2 regions of the Arthrobacter ginkgonis genome follow, and region 2 is predicted to be linked to the other one. Evidence: riboswitches for the same ligand, from Rfam matches in the RefSeq annotation. Region 2 holds a riboswitch; the other holds the start of a gene.
What was found. A riboswitch is a leader RNA that binds a small molecule or an ion and turns the genes downstream of it on or off. The one in region 2 is predicted to bind cyclic di-AMP.
Positions count from the first base shown of each region.

Region 1: another riboswitch for cyclic di-AMP. It lies ahead of ABD912_RS06620 (C40 family peptidase); the one in region 2 lies ahead of ABD912_RS22490 (C40 family peptidase).

Region 1 covers NZ_BAABEO010000009.1:7,606-14,613, reverse strand. Annotated here, with positions in the region: gene ABD912_RS06645 (hypothetical protein) at 316-552, shown strand; gene ABD912_RS06640 (PGPGW domain-containing protein) at 570-971, opposite strand; gene ABD912_RS06635 (diacylglycerol/lipid kinase family protein) at 971-1,720, opposite strand; gene ABD912_RS06630 (NADH:flavin oxidoreductase) at 2,202-3,305, opposite strand; gene ABD912_RS06625 (ArsR/SmtB family transcription factor) at 3,485-3,823, shown strand; cyclic di-AMP (ydaO/yuaA leader) riboswitch at 4,602-4,755, shown strand; gene ABD912_RS06620 (C40 family peptidase) at 4,762-5,613, shown strand; gene ABD912_RS06615 (hypothetical protein) at 6,268-6,600, shown strand; partial or broken gene ABD912_RS23555 (NAD(P)-binding domain-containing protein) at 6,841-7,008, shown strand, end outside.
Region 2 covers NZ_BAABEO010000035.1:38,528-45,535, reverse strand. Annotated here, with positions in the region: gene fdhD (formate dehydrogenase accessory sulfurtransferase FdhD) at 1-733, opposite strand, end outside; gene ABD912_RS22510 (molybdopterin molybdotransferase MoeA) at 885-2,186, opposite strand; gene ABD912_RS22505 (DUF6457 domain-containing protein) at 2,192-2,476, opposite strand; gene mobA (molybdenum cofactor guanylyltransferase) at 2,442-3,203, opposite strand; gene ABD912_RS22495 (HNH endonuclease) at 3,200-3,697, opposite strand; gene ABD912_RS22490 (C40 family peptidase) at 3,945-4,745, opposite strand; cyclic di-AMP (ydaO/yuaA leader) riboswitch at 4,752-4,900, opposite strand; gene ABD912_RS22485 (M23 family metallopeptidase) at 5,033-6,055, opposite strand; cyclic di-AMP (ydaO/yuaA leader) riboswitch at 6,176-6,356, opposite strand; gene ABD912_RS22480 (metal-dependent transcriptional regulator) at 6,434-7,008, opposite strand, start outside.

The sequences.
Region 1 (7,008 bases), on a different contig from region 2:
CCACCTCACCGCGCTGGTGTGGACCCGACTCCGGCGCATCCAGCACCGGGCCGACCTCCTGACCGGCTTCATCGCCAAAACCGGCCTCGACTTCACACCGCTACCCCCGCAGAGAAACCTCTCTAGCTGGTCGGCGGCTGCCGCTATAGAGGGTTTTCCTCGTCGGATCGGTGAACGACTCGGGGTCCTCGCTCATGTGCAGGGTGTAGCCGACCGTGGGTTTCCCCAAGCGGGCCACGCCCGTAGGCCCGGGCGTCGCGGGTTCCATCCCGGTGCTGCCGAGCTTTTCCAATGCTGGCGGTGCAGACTCGGTGTATGAGCGACAAACACACCGTAACGGTATTCGCCTCCAGCACGAATCCCAAGGACTGGGGTCGCGCCCTCGCGGACGCCATGTCCGAGCTCTCTGGTCCCGTCGCCGGCGACGAGACACCCGACCACGCGCGGCTCTTGGGCCAAAAGCTGGTTCTGGACATCCGTCCGAAGGACGCCGGGGTGGAGATCACCGTCTCGTGGCGTCCCGCCCCGCGGGACGAACAGACTCACGGATGACCACCACTGCCTTGGCCTCACTGCCACGAAGTGGCCGGAGGTGCGGGCATCAGTGGAAGGGCTTCCGGCTCGGCGTTCCTTGAACCTCGCGCGGAGCCGAACAAGGGGCCGGATTTGGCCTTGACCGGTACCAAGATGCGCTTGGCCGACGGGTAGCGCAGGGACAGGACAGCGAGCCCGGCGACCAGGAACAACAGTCCGGGCCCGGGCAGCACCAGGGCCGCGAGACCGGCGGCGACGAGCAGCCAGCCGGTTGCCTCGCTGGCCCGGTGCGCGCTTTCGACGAGCACACCCGCGCCGGCGGGGACTTCGAGCAGTTCGCCGTCGATCTGTAGCGGCAGGGCGTTCAGCGTGGTGAACGCATAGCGTTCCACGCTGCGCTGGGGGCCCAGGCCCACGGTGACGGCACGCAACGTCATCAGGGCCAGGGCCCCCAGCGGCCCGCGGTCGGGACCCCGATGACCTCGAACCGGCCGTCGCTCGGATCCCGGGAGTCGCTCACGGTCCCGTACTTCGCCATCCGGGAAACGTTGGCCAACACCAGGCTGGCGAACCGGGCGCGGGCGTCGTCGGCCCGCTCGATCTCGAAGGGCCGCAGCCGCGGCAGCGTCCGTGCCACCCCGGTGAGTTCCCGGATCCTGCCCTTGCCCGCGTGCTCGATCACCCTGGCCATCGCGGCGGTCAGTCCGAAACCGATGTAGGAATGGGCGAACCTGACCACCGGGGCCATCCGGTCCCCGGTGACGGTCAAGCGCAGCAGATCCATCAACCGCACCGGTCCGTCCACGATGGCCTCGAGAGCCGGCAGCGAGCCCACACTGCGGTGGTGGTCGTTCGCATTGCCCGCCAGCACCATGCACACCACGTTGCTGCCGGGAACGTCCATGACCCCGTTGACCACATCGTTGTACCCGCCGTCGCCGCTCACCGCGACCACCAGCACAGGGGCGGCCCCGGGATTCCCCAGGGAGGCGCAGGCCGCTGTCCTCGCGACCTCGCGTCCGTGACCCGCCCGGTCGGTGGGCCGGAGGTCGACCTGGATGCCCGGCAACCTGACGGCCAACCCTTCCCGGAGCCACCGCGCGACGTGCACCGGCAGCTTGCCCGGATCGGGGTTGAATACCACCACGACCCAGGAAAAACGCGCAGCCGTCCGTCCGCTCGACATCGTCCCTTCCCATATCCTCCGCGACTGCAGCTCAGCCCTGCCTCCGGTATGCGCCCACACCTAAACGTCGATAGTGGGCGATGACGTCGGGCTGGATCCCTATGGCACTCTCCCCGCCCGGCGGGGAGCCGATACATCGTTATTTCCCGGTCCCGGCATAGGAGCTTCCCGGGATCGGCAACCGGCCCCAAGCGATTGCTGGCACTGCCTTGCAACCGGTGGGTATCAAGACGCTTTGTCGAGACACTCTGCACTCTCGTGGATCGCAGAGGTATTTGGCTGCTTCCGGGAAAGGCGGCCGGCGCAGGGGCGTGAGCGGCGGGCAGTTGGGAGCACCTCTCGCACCAGTGCCCGATCAGTCCGTCGGCCTGGGCCCCGTTCCTGCACGGTGGATCGGTTCAGGGGTGAGACGTTTGGGCCGCGCGGGCAACGCGGGCCGGGCCGGGCGTTGTCCGCCCGGCCCGGCCGTGGTGGCGCGGACTTACGCGGGCCCGTCCAGCTCCCAGTCCTTCACATCCGCCAGGGGGGTGAACAGGGTGGGGTCCAGCTCGCCGAAGTCCAGGTTGTTTCGGACCAGGTGCGGCCAGTTCCGGTTGGCCAAGGCCGCCTTGCCCAGTGCGATGACGTCCGCGGCGCCATCGTGCAACATCGAGGCCGCGGTTTCCGGGGCATCCAGGTTGCCGTTGGCGATCACAACTACTCCCGAATGCCGCTTGGCCAGCGCGGCGAGGGACTCCGGGCCGTCCTCGAATGCCGGCGCGGTTGCCCTGTATTCGGTGGTGTGGATGAAGTCGACTCCGGTGGCGCCCAGGGTGGAGAAGATGACCTTCGCTTCCTCGGCACCTCCGCGCCACCGGTGGTCGTTGTCGCTGACCTTGGACTGCGAGATGCGGATTCCCACGGTCATGTCCGGGCCGACGGCCTCGCGCACCGCGCGGCAGATCTCCGCGGGGAAGCGCACCCTGTTTTCGGGTGACCCTCCGTACTCGTCGGTCCGCTGGTTCATGTAGTCGGTCAGGAACTGATCCAGCAGGTACCCGTTGGCGCCATGGATTTCGACGCCGTCGAAACCGGCCGCCTTGGCGTGCAGGGCGGCGGCCACGAAGCCTTCCCGGACCTGGCCCATCTGGGCCGGGGTGATCTCCGCGGGAACGGGGTAGGGCCCTTCTCCACGGTAGAAGGCCAGCTGTTCGCCCTTGGGTGCCACCGCCGAGGGGCCCACTGAGGAGTCCATGAAGCGGTTCCCCTGGGCCTGCGCTCCCGCGTGCATGAGCTGGGCGAAGATCCGTGCGCCTGCCGCGTGGACACCGTCAACGACCTTGGCCCAGGATTCAGCCTGCTCCCGGGTGGCGATGCCGGGCTGGTACAGGTAGCCCTGACTGTGCGCAGTGTCGGGATAGATCCCCTCGGTGATCAGAAGCCCGAAGCCTCCGCGCGCGAACCCCTCGTAGTAGGAGGCCATCCTTTCCGTGGCGTGTCCGTCCTCGGTTGCGCTGATCCTTGTCATGGGGGCCAGTGCCACCCGGTTCTCCAGTTGGGTCGAGCCGATCGCAAGGGGTGACCAGAGCGGGCTGAAATCGGGCATGGGGAACTCCTTCATAGTCGGTGGGCCAGAACGGGCAAGCCGCACAGGGGCCCACCGCTAAGGGTCGCAGCGACGCCCGCGAGGATCCACCCTCAAGGCTAGTACGACATCCGTCGTACTACTAGATTTATCGTACAATGGATGCGGGGTCAATCAAGCAACCAGGAGGCGGATTGCCGGTGCGCATCCTCGCCCACCCCGACCGGGGCGAGTTGCAGCTGGATGCCGTGCTGTCCGCGTTGTCCGATCCGGTGAGGCGACGGATCGCCAGCCAGCTCGCCGATGGCCTCGACGACCAGGCGTGCATCGCCTTTCAGCTGCCGGTCAGTAAGTCCACCTCCACGCACCACTTCAGGATCCTGCGCGAGGCCGGCGTGATCGAACAGCACTACAGGGGCACCGCGATCCTCAACTCGCTGCGAGCAACCGACCTCAAAGCCCGGTTCCCGGGACTGCTTCAGGCGATCCTCCAGGCCGCCCGCAACGACGCAGCCTCCCCCACCACCGAGCGGCCCTGACAGGCCCCCGGCCCGCCAGCCACCTTCGCGGAGGCAGGAAGCGCTAGGAACGCATCCGCTGGTCACGGGCCGCCGGCAGGGCGCTTCGGTTCCCACCGGGCGAACGGCTACCTGTCTCAAGTCGCCCGCCACCCAGCGGGAGCCCTCTGCCATTCCGGCGGAACCTATTGACTTGGCCGATCCACCCCAAGATTCCGCAGCGCCCGAGAGATGCCCCTCAGGGCCGTAGAAATGCCGACCGGGACCACACAGGCCATCGGGACTCGATTCCCCCGCTCCCCTGCCGTCTCACAACGGGTGGGTTTCAAGACACATTGTCGAGATGCTCGCCATTCCTTGCGTGGTTCGCCATGCTCAACGTAACGGCGGCGCAGGCCGCCGGGAGCAATGCCCGGTGTCCGGGCGCACGGAAAAGATAGGTAGGTCTGCGGTGCCTCTTTCGCGGGCCGCCGTGTCCGGGGAACCGTCGGTCGATCCGGCCGCCGCACGCAACGCCTCGCCGACCCCTCACTCCGCCGCGCCCTCACGCTCCTGCTCGTGCCCGCCACCCTCACGGCCTGCAAGCCGCGGGGCAGAGCGCCGCAAAGACGGCCTGAGATGGGATAAGGAACCCGGCGGGCACCACTTCCCACGCGCGAAGGTAACCAAAAAGTTGCCGCTTCGTGACCGAATTGTGACTTTAGAGGCGATTTCCTGTAGGTTCGAAGCCATGCCGAGCCTCCGTACGGTTCGGCCTGCTCGCGCGGCCTGCCGAACACTGCCGCCGCCCGAGGTCCCTTTGCATAAACCGCTGGGCAGTGGCGGGGGAACCACATTTCGGGTCCGCACGGATCCTTGGGGTTAAGTGCCTCACGCCGGCCTTCCGGCACGAGGCACCGGGTGGCTCCCACCCGAATCCGACAGCTCACCCCGCAGGCATTGGGAGAGGTTCAAACATCGTGTCCAAGCGCCAAGCTCGCGGTCGCCACCGTGCGACGCCCGTCCGCACCAACCCGCTCGAGACCATCTCGAAGGCAGTCGCCTCCAACGCCGGCTCGGTGGGCCGTCAGGCCGCCGTGGTCGCCGCGGCTTCCGGCCTGGTGCTCACCCTGGGCGTTCCCGCCCAGTCCACCCAGGCCGTCGGCGAGGCGGCAGGCGCCCCGGTCGACACCCTCGCCACCGAGCGTGTCGCGGTCCAGGCGGTGGCCGTCCCCGACACGGCCGTCAAGAGGTTCGAGATCGATCGCGTGGCCCTGAAATCCACTCCGGCCCCCGCGCCGAAGCCGGTCGTCGCGGCCGTCGCCGCTACCGTCTCGGCCTCCGCGAACGATGCGCGGGGCGCCGCAATGACCAGCGCCACCCGCACCGCGCAGGCCGCCACCGCGGCAAAGCCCGCGGCAGCGAAGCCCGCGGCAGCGAAGGAAAAGGCGGCCACGCCCGCCATCAGTGCCAGCACCGCCTTCGGAAGCCGCATTGCCAGCATGGCGTTGGGCTTCAAGGGTTCACCCTACGTCTGGGGCGGGAGCTCGCCCTCGGGCTGGGATTGCTCCGGATTCGTCCAGTACGTCTACGGCAAGGCCGGCATCAGCCTCCCGCACAACACGACCGCGATCCGCACCAGCGGGAAGTTCGTTCGCACCTCCACCCCGAAGGTCGGCGATCTGGTCTACCAGAACGGCGGAAGCCATGTGGGCATCTACATCGGCGACGGCAAGATGATCGGGGCCCAGAACCCGTCGGTCGGGACCGTGATCCGGGAGGCGGACAGCCCCTACGGCCCGCTGATGGCCTACTACACCCTGGCCAGCTAGCACGCCGGCTTCGGCCCCCAAGGACGCGCCTCGGAGGAAGCGAACGTCCTTCAGGCGCAGGGAAAGGGAGCAGTCCTCGGACTGCTCCCTTTCCCGTTCACATACCGATGGCACATGTCGGAAAACGACCCGAAATGCGGCCAGCAAGGCACCGCCAGAGACCACCCCGCTGTCAGGTTCATCCACCCGCCAGCTCAGGGGCAGCCCCTGGGAACTCGATTGTCAGTCGTCGGTGCGTATCCACACTCGTCGACCCATGGTGCGAAGCTCCCCGGACTTCGACCCAACCCTTTCGGCCCTGTCCGCCGGAGGAGGTCCTCCGCAGCATTGCGGGATCCGCCAATGCGTCGCCCGCTTGCGATGGCGTCATGTCTCGCAGCCGGAGGGATGCAAGACGGTTTGTCGAGACAGAGGGACGGTCCCGCGCCCCTGATGGCATCGGGCGGTGAGAATGGTTGAATGACCATACGTCCAAGGGGGAGTAGGCGATTGGTGAACAAGCGCTGGGCGGCCGGACTCGGCGTCGCCGGCATGGTGTTCGCGGCAGGAGCCGTGACGGGATGTTCCGCGTTTCGGGACTACTAGGGCGATACGTGCGACGGGCGCAAGCCGGTCGATTCCCTGGAACAGGCCGGCCGCGATCTGGTCACCGCCGTGTACGCCGCCGACCTCACCGGGACATGCCGGGTCACCCATCCTTTCCCGGGAGGGGTGCTCGACGATGCGATGGTTGCCCATACCCGGGAAATCCTGACCGCACGGGGCATCACCCCGCAGAATGTCGCGGTGGTGGTGGGCGAGCAGTTCGGAAGCGGCATCCCCGTCCAACTGACCGACGGCAGCAACAGCACCTCCCGCGTGGTTGAGGTGGGTGGAGTCAGGGTCCGCGATGTCGGATACACGATCGGGCTGCCGTCTGAGGTTTACTCCGAAGTGCGCGAGCACCCGGCGTCACAGTCGGCTTCAGCCGAGCCCCCGGCCGAGTAGCGTACCTGCCGCCGCCGAAGCACAGGACATCCGACCCGTAAGGCGCACCGATGAGCAGGTGGCGCGGCGGCTTCGACGAGGGATCGATCGCCGAAAAGTGAGTCTTGCACCCGAAGGGATGCAAGACGGGCCGGCGAGACAGGAGGGCCGACCTGGCCGGAAGCGGAGGGCGACCCCTGACAATCATGCGTACAGGGTGGACACTGGACCCCAATCGGGGAGGCCGGCAAGGCGCAGGGGGTGGTGGTGTTCGACTGTGTGGTGGTCGGGGCGGGACCGGCGGGACTGGCCGCGAGCACGGCCCTGGCCGGCCACGGCATCGACCATGTGGTTCTGGAGCGCGTCCGGATCGGGGAGACTTGGCGTACCCAGCGGTGGGAATCCATGCGCATCAACAATCCGGGGTTC
Region 2 (7,008 bases):
CGGCGAGGGAGGAGGGCGCGCTGACCGCGGACAGCACGGGGATCCCGGCCAGCCAAGCCTTCTGGACCAGCTCGAAGGACGCCCGGCCGGACACCTGGAGCACGGTGTCGGCCAGCGGCAGCCGGCCCTCGCGCAGCGCCCAGCCGACCACCTTGTCCACGGCGTTGTGCCGGCCCACGTCCTCGCGCAGGCACAGCAGCTCCCCCTCCGTGCTGAACAGCCCGGCCGCGTGCACGCCGCCGGTCTTGCCGAACAGCGCCTGCCCCGAGCGCAGCGTCTCCGGCAGCTGCAGCAGCACCGGCAGTTCCACCCGTCCGCGCTCCGGGTCCAGGGCGAAGCGCGAGGTCTTCGCCACCGCGTCGATCGAGGCGGTCCCGCAGATCCCGCAGGAGCTGGTGGTGTACACGTGCCGGTCCAGCGACGGGTCCGGGGCCGCGGCGCCCGGTCCCAGCTGCGCCTCGACCACGTTGAACGTCTGCCGCCCGTCCTCGTCCTCGCCGGCGCAGAAGCGCAGGCTGAGCAGGTGCTCGGCGGCGGAGACCACGCCCTCGCCGACCAGGAATCCGCCGACCAGGTCGAAGTCGTCCCCCGGGGTGCGCATCGTGACGCTGAACGCGCGCCCGTCCAGCCGGATCTCCAGCGGCTCCTCCGCCGCCATGGTCTCCTCGCGCGTGCGCGGCGCATCGCCCAGGGAGAAGCGCACCACGCGCTGCCGTCGGGTCAGCCTGCCCATCGCCGCCTCCATCTCCGGTTCAGTTTCCGGTTAGGTCTTGCGGATCACCGTGCGAAGGCGCACCGCGGGCGCCGGGCCTGTCGTCTTGCGTGTGGGCCCGCCGCCCCGTGTGCGCCGTTGCGCAATGTGTCCTACATCTCGCTATACGAAGCTACCACGGCAGGGGAAGCCACCCGGCGTCCGCGCCCTGCCGCAGCCCCTCGGGCGGGATGACCAGCAGGGCATCGGCGGTGGCCAGCCCGCGCATCATGGCGCTGCCGACGTGTTCGGCCGGGGCCAGCGCGCGGTCCGCGCCGGCGCCGATCCAGCGCGCGGGCACCAGCCGGTGCCGTCCCGGCAAGGGCGGTGCGTCCGCTGCCGCGCGGCACGGCACGGGGTACGACGCCGGCCGTCCGGCGGCTGCCCGCAGCGCCGGTTCCAGCAGGGTCGCCACCGCCACCAGTGCGGCCAGCGGGTTCCCCGGCAGCGCCAGGAGCAGCCTCCCGTCGGGGAAACGGGCCAGCAGCGCGGGGTGTCCGGGGCGCATCGCGATGCCGTCGACGAGGAATTCGGCGCCGAGCCTGCGGGCGGCCGGGCGGACGTGGTCCGCCGGCGATGCGCCGGTCCCCCCGGTGGTGACCAGGATGCGGGCGCGGCGGGCGGCGGGCCCGTCCAGGGCCTCCAGCGTGGCCTCCATGCTGTCCCCGATCCGCGCGGTGGAGTCCACGGTGCCGCCGAGCCCGGCAACGCAGGCCGGCAGCACGGGGCCGAACGCGTCGCGCACCTGGCCGGGGGCGGGGATGCCGGAGGTGACGACCTCGTCGCCGGTGAACACCAGCCGGACCGGGACCGGTGCGGCGACCTGGACGGTGTCGGCGCCGGCGACCGCGGCCACCGCCACGGCCCCGGGGTTCAGGCGCGTGCCGCGGGGCAGCAGCAGGTCGCCCTCCGCGGCCTCGGTGCCGGCCGGGCGGATGTCGGTCCCCTCGGAAGGGGCGCAGCCTTCGGTGGCGGACAGCACGTCCGCGGACCCCTCGCTTCCGGACCCTCCTTCACCGGAGACGGCGCCGCGCTCGCGGCGCAGCACCGCCGTCGTGCCGTGGGGCAGGGCGCCGCCGGTGAGGATCGGCACCGCCTGCCCGGCCTCCAGCGGCGGGGGCTCCCCGTGGCCGGCGGGAGCGGCCGGCGGGAGCCTCCACGGGCCGGGGCCGGCCACGGCCCAGCCGTCCATCGCGGAGGAGGCGTAGTGCGGCAGCGCGTAGCGGGCCAGCAGGTCGGCGGCCAGCACGCGGCCCACCGCGGCCGGCAGCGGCACGGTTTCGGGGCCGGGCAGGTGCGCGGCCAGGCCGGCACCCGCCTCCTTGGCCGCCTCCCGGGCTGCGGGCCAGGACAGGTCATGCACGGGCAGGTCGTGCGCCGGCAACTCGCGTCCGGGGCCCGCGCCCGCCAGGCGGCCCGGTTCGGCCTGGTGCATCAGGCTCAATCGGTGGGTCCGGCGGCTTCGGCGCGGCGGCTCAACACCTCACGCACCACGCGGTCCGCGGCGCGCACGGACTCGGCTTCCGGAGCCTGTCCGCTTCCGGCCGCCAGGCCCGCGGCGAAGCCGGCGATGTAGGTGGTGAGGGGGGCCGCGGGGCGGACGATCTGGTGGGCCGCCACGCCGGCCAGGGACAGCACCGCGTCGATGTCGATGGGAGCGTCGGGGATCTCGAACGCCTCCAGCAGTTCCCTAACCCACGGTTCCAGTTCCGGCTGTTCCGCCACGTGTTCCTCCTGATGCGGTCCCGTCCGCGGGCCGCTCGTTCCGTTCCGGCCGGCCGATGCCGTGCCTCCCGGCGTCGGCCCACGTGTCGACGTCATTGAATTCGATGCCGTCCAGGGCCAGCCGGACTATGTGCACCTTAGCAAGCAGGAGCATCATGCTGGAGTGGGCCAACCCTCCGGAGCCGGCCTCGGCGGCCCCCACGGCGGCCCGCAGGGCGTCGGTGGCCACGGCGCAGCTGAGCGGCTGGAGGCGGCCGGTGGCGTCGACCGGCACCCAGGCCGAGCCGGCGTCGAACCCGCTCCGGGCGGCGGCCACGACCCCGGCGACGGCGGGTCCGGGATCCAGCAGGTCGGCGGCCAGGACAACGGTCAGCGGCGACTCGCCCCGCGCCTCCGGTTCCAGGTCGTCGGATTCGCCCGAGGCGTTGGCGGCCCCTGTGTCCTCGGCCAGCGCATGCAGCCCGGCGGCGACGGCCGCGGCCGGCCCGCCGAAGGCGGGGTGTTCCCGGGTGAGCAGGATCAGCTGCCGCGGGTCGGCCGCGGCCGCGAAGCGGGAGACGGCCGCGGAGAGCTCCGGAGGGCCGACCACCGCGATGCGGGTGGCCTCCGCAAGCGCCTCCAGGGAGTGCTCAAGCAGCGTCTTTCCGCGGTGGACCAGCAGCGGCTTGGGTTCCCCGCCCAGGCGGCTGCCGCGCCCGCCCGCAACGACGACGGCGTCGAAGTTCATGCGGCCCCGCTGCGCAGGAAGTCGGTCCAGGCCGGGGCGGGGCGCTCCAGTTCGGTGATGTACCACTGGGGCCCGTGCGGCCGGGTCGGGACGGTGCGCAGCGTCCAGCCCAGCTGGCGCAGGGTCTTGTTGCCCTTGGCGTTGTTGCAGGTGAGGCAGCAGGCCACCAGATTCTCCCATGTGTCTTGGCCCCCGGACGAGCGCGGCTGGATGTGGTCCACGGTGGAGGCGTGGCGCCCGCAGTACCCACAGCTGTGTCCGTCCCGGCGCAGCACCCCGCGCCGTGTGACGTTCGCCGCCTCGCGGTACGGGACCTTGATGTAGCGGTGCAGCAGGATCACTGACGGACGGCCCAGCACCTCGCGCGGGCCAACCACGGGCTCGCCCTCCTCGGCCAGCACGCTGGCCTTGCCGGTCAGTACCAGCAGCAGGGCGCGGCGGAAGGTGACGACCGCAAGCGGTTCGTATCCAGCATTCAGTACCAGGGTTCGCATCAGCGTTCCTCGTTGTCCTGACGGGCCGCGGGCCCTTTGGTGACGCATCGCTCGCGGCATCCAGCATGGGCTATCGAATCCTAGCCTAGTCCCCTCGGCGATTCGCGCCACCTGCCGGAGGGTTCCAGGACGCGCATCGGGGAATCTTCACCCGGATTTCGCCCGGATGTGGCGTTGTCCCCGGCCCCGGAAACGCAAGAAGGCAGGACCCGCCCAAAAGGGGGATCCTGCCTCAAGGCGGGTGGTGCTAGCCGCGCAGGGTGTAGTACCCGTACAGCGGGTTGCGGGTGACGTCGTGGATGATGGTGTCCACGGTCGGGTTCTGGGCGCCGACCATCTTGCCGCCGCCGAGGTAGATGCCGACGTGGCCTCCACCGTTCTGGAACACCAGGTCGCCCGGCTTCGGGCTGCTGGTGCGCACGAACTGGCCGGAGGCCAGCAGGGCGGAGGTGCCGCGGGCGACGTTGATGCCGTGCTGGGCGTAGACGTACTTCACGAAGCCGGAGCAGTCCCAGCCGGAGGTGCTGGCGCCGCCCCAGACGTAGGGAACGCCAACGTACTTGGCGGCGGTGGCCGCGATGCCGCCCAGCTTGGAGGTGTCCACGGAGGCGGAAACCTTGGCCGAGGCGACGGAGGTGGTGGCCCCCGCGCTGGTGCGGGTGGTCGGGGCCAGCGCGTTGCTGGAGGCGTTGCTGCTGGAAACGGTGTTCGCGACGGCGGCGACGACCGGGGCCGGAGCAGGCTTGGAGGTCAGCTCGGCACGCTCGATCGAAAACTTCTTGACCGCGTCCTTCGAAACGGCGACGGCCTTGACGGCGACGCGCTCGGCGTTCAGGCCCTCGGCCGGAACGGCGGAGGCCTCGCGGGTGGCGGTGGTGTTCTGGGCCGGAACGCCCAGGGTCAGCACCAGGCCGGAAGCGGCTGCGATGACGGCGGCCTGGCGGCCGACCGAGCCGGCGTTGGACGCAACGGCCTTGGAAATCGCTTCTAGCGGGTTGGTGCGGACGGGAGTCGCGCGGTGGCGACCCAGCACTTGGCTCTTGGACACGTTAGTTAGGCCTCTCCCAATGCCTGCGAGGTAAGCTGTCGGGTTCGAGTGGGAGTCACTCGGCATCCACCCGTTTCCGGGCCGGACACTTAACCCCAAGGATCCTTGCGGATCCAAAATGTGGGTCCCCCGCCACTGCCAAGCGATTCTGCGAACGGACCTCGGTCGGTGGCAGTGTTCGGCACTCCGCCCGAGGGTGTTGGATCCTTGCCGATCCAGCACACGGACAACGGTAACGGAAAATCACCCGAAAGTCACATTCTGGTCACGGAACGGTATTTCTCCGGTTACAGCCAGCCCGCGGGGTCCACCGCTTTGCCATTAATGAGCACTTCGAAGTGCAGGTGGCAGCCCGTGGAGTTGCCCGTGGTTCCGCTCAGCGAAACCACGTCGCCACGCTTCACTTTTGCGCCCACCGAAACTTTGAGACTGGTGTTGTGGTTGTAAGTGGTCTGCAACCCGTTGCCGTGGTCGATCACCACGCGGTTGCCGGAGTGCCCGGCCCAGCCGGCCTGGACGACCGTTCCGGCGGCCGCGGCCTTGACCTCGGTGCCGCATTCGACGCCGTAGTCCTGCCCGATGTGGGTCACGGTGCCGCTGCCGCCCCACGGGTCGGGACGGACGCCGAAGCGGGACGTGACCCGCACATCGGCGAGCGGCTGGGCCAAGACCCCCGCCGTCTCCACCTTGGTGACGTCGCCACCGGCCGCGGACATCAGCTCGGTGAGCTGCTGGTCCTTCGAGAACGTACTGGTCAGGGCGGTGCGCTCGACGGCATATCCGTCGGCGGCGGGAACTGTGACATCCGCCACGGCGGCGGAAGCCTTCGCCACCCGATCCTCGGCGGCGTCGCCGAGCGCGGGGTAGGCGGCGGCCAGCGCCAGGCCGGAGACGGCGGCCACGGCGGCGATCTTGTGGCTCAGGCCCAGCGTGTCGCGCTGGAACCGCTGCGGGAAGGCAATGACGTTGCCGGGCTCGCCGGGGGCCGGGCTGGCGGGCGCCTCGGCGGACTGGGCCGGGAGGTCCGCTTCCGGCAGCTGGGGCAGCTCAAGGGCCGGATCCGGCAGGGTCTCCGGATTCCGCACGCTGTAGCGCATGGAGGTGGAGAAGCGGCGGCCAACGTACCCGGCGGCGTCCGGGTCCATCGTGGGCACCGCGGGCCGGACCTCCGGCTGCGCGGCGCGGCGGGACTCGCCGCGCGGGCGCTGCGGAACGGCGGGAGCCGCTGCGTTGGGGGCCGCTGGCGCGGCGGGGGGAGCCGCGGGGGCGGCGCCGGGCCGCGCCGGAATCACCGCGGGGGCCGCTGGCACCATATTCCGGGCCGCTGGCGCTGCGTTCGGGACCGCTGGCGCGGGGACCGGACGCGCAGCGTCCAGCGGTCCGGCGGCACGGCGGCGGCCGGAAACCTTTTGTTCCGTCAAGTCGACAACCTCTCAGGCGCCGGCGAAGTTAGCTGTCGGATTCGGGTCTGAGATCAACCCGGCCGAGCCCGTAGACGGACCCGACTTCACCCCAAGGCTGCGGCGGGGAATACCGCGCACCGGAATTTGTGGATCCTCCGCCCCTGTCGTACATGCGTGAACGGATCCGGTCCGCCGACAGGGCTAGGCGTTCGAACTGGATGAAGGAAACGAGTCTCCTCCGCTATCTAAGATAGCGGCCGATTTGTAAAAGTAATAATTCCGTTATCAAGCAGCGCGTGACACGAAGACATGCACGCTGACCTCCGAGGGGAGCTCCAGCGCCCCCTCGATGCCGTCGACCCGGACCACCACGTAGTCTCCGGCGCGCTCCAGCGTGACCGTCGCGCCCGGGCGGATGCCGCCGTCGTCCAGCTGCGCCAGGAGTTCCGGGTCGACCTGGATCGTCTCGGCCAACCGGGCCACCACGACCGGTCCGGTGACGCCGCGGGCCAGCGCCTTGTCCAGGTTCTCCACGCCGGACGCGAAGCCGGAGACGGCGGGCCCGCCCAGGGCCTCGAGGCCGGGGATCGGGTTGCCGTACGGCGAGTCGGCGGGGCGGCCCAGCAGGTCGTACAGGCGCTGCTCGACGCGCTCGCTCATGACGTGCTCCCACCGGCAGGCCTCGTCGTGCACGTATTCCCAGTCGAGGCCGATCACGTCGGCCAGCAGGCGTTCGGCCAGGCGGTGCTTGCGCATCACCTCGGTGGCCAGCTGGCGCCCGGACGGGGTCAGCTCCAAATGGCGGTCCTCGGTCACCACCAAGAGTCCGTCGCGCTCCATCCGCGCAACGGTCTGGGACA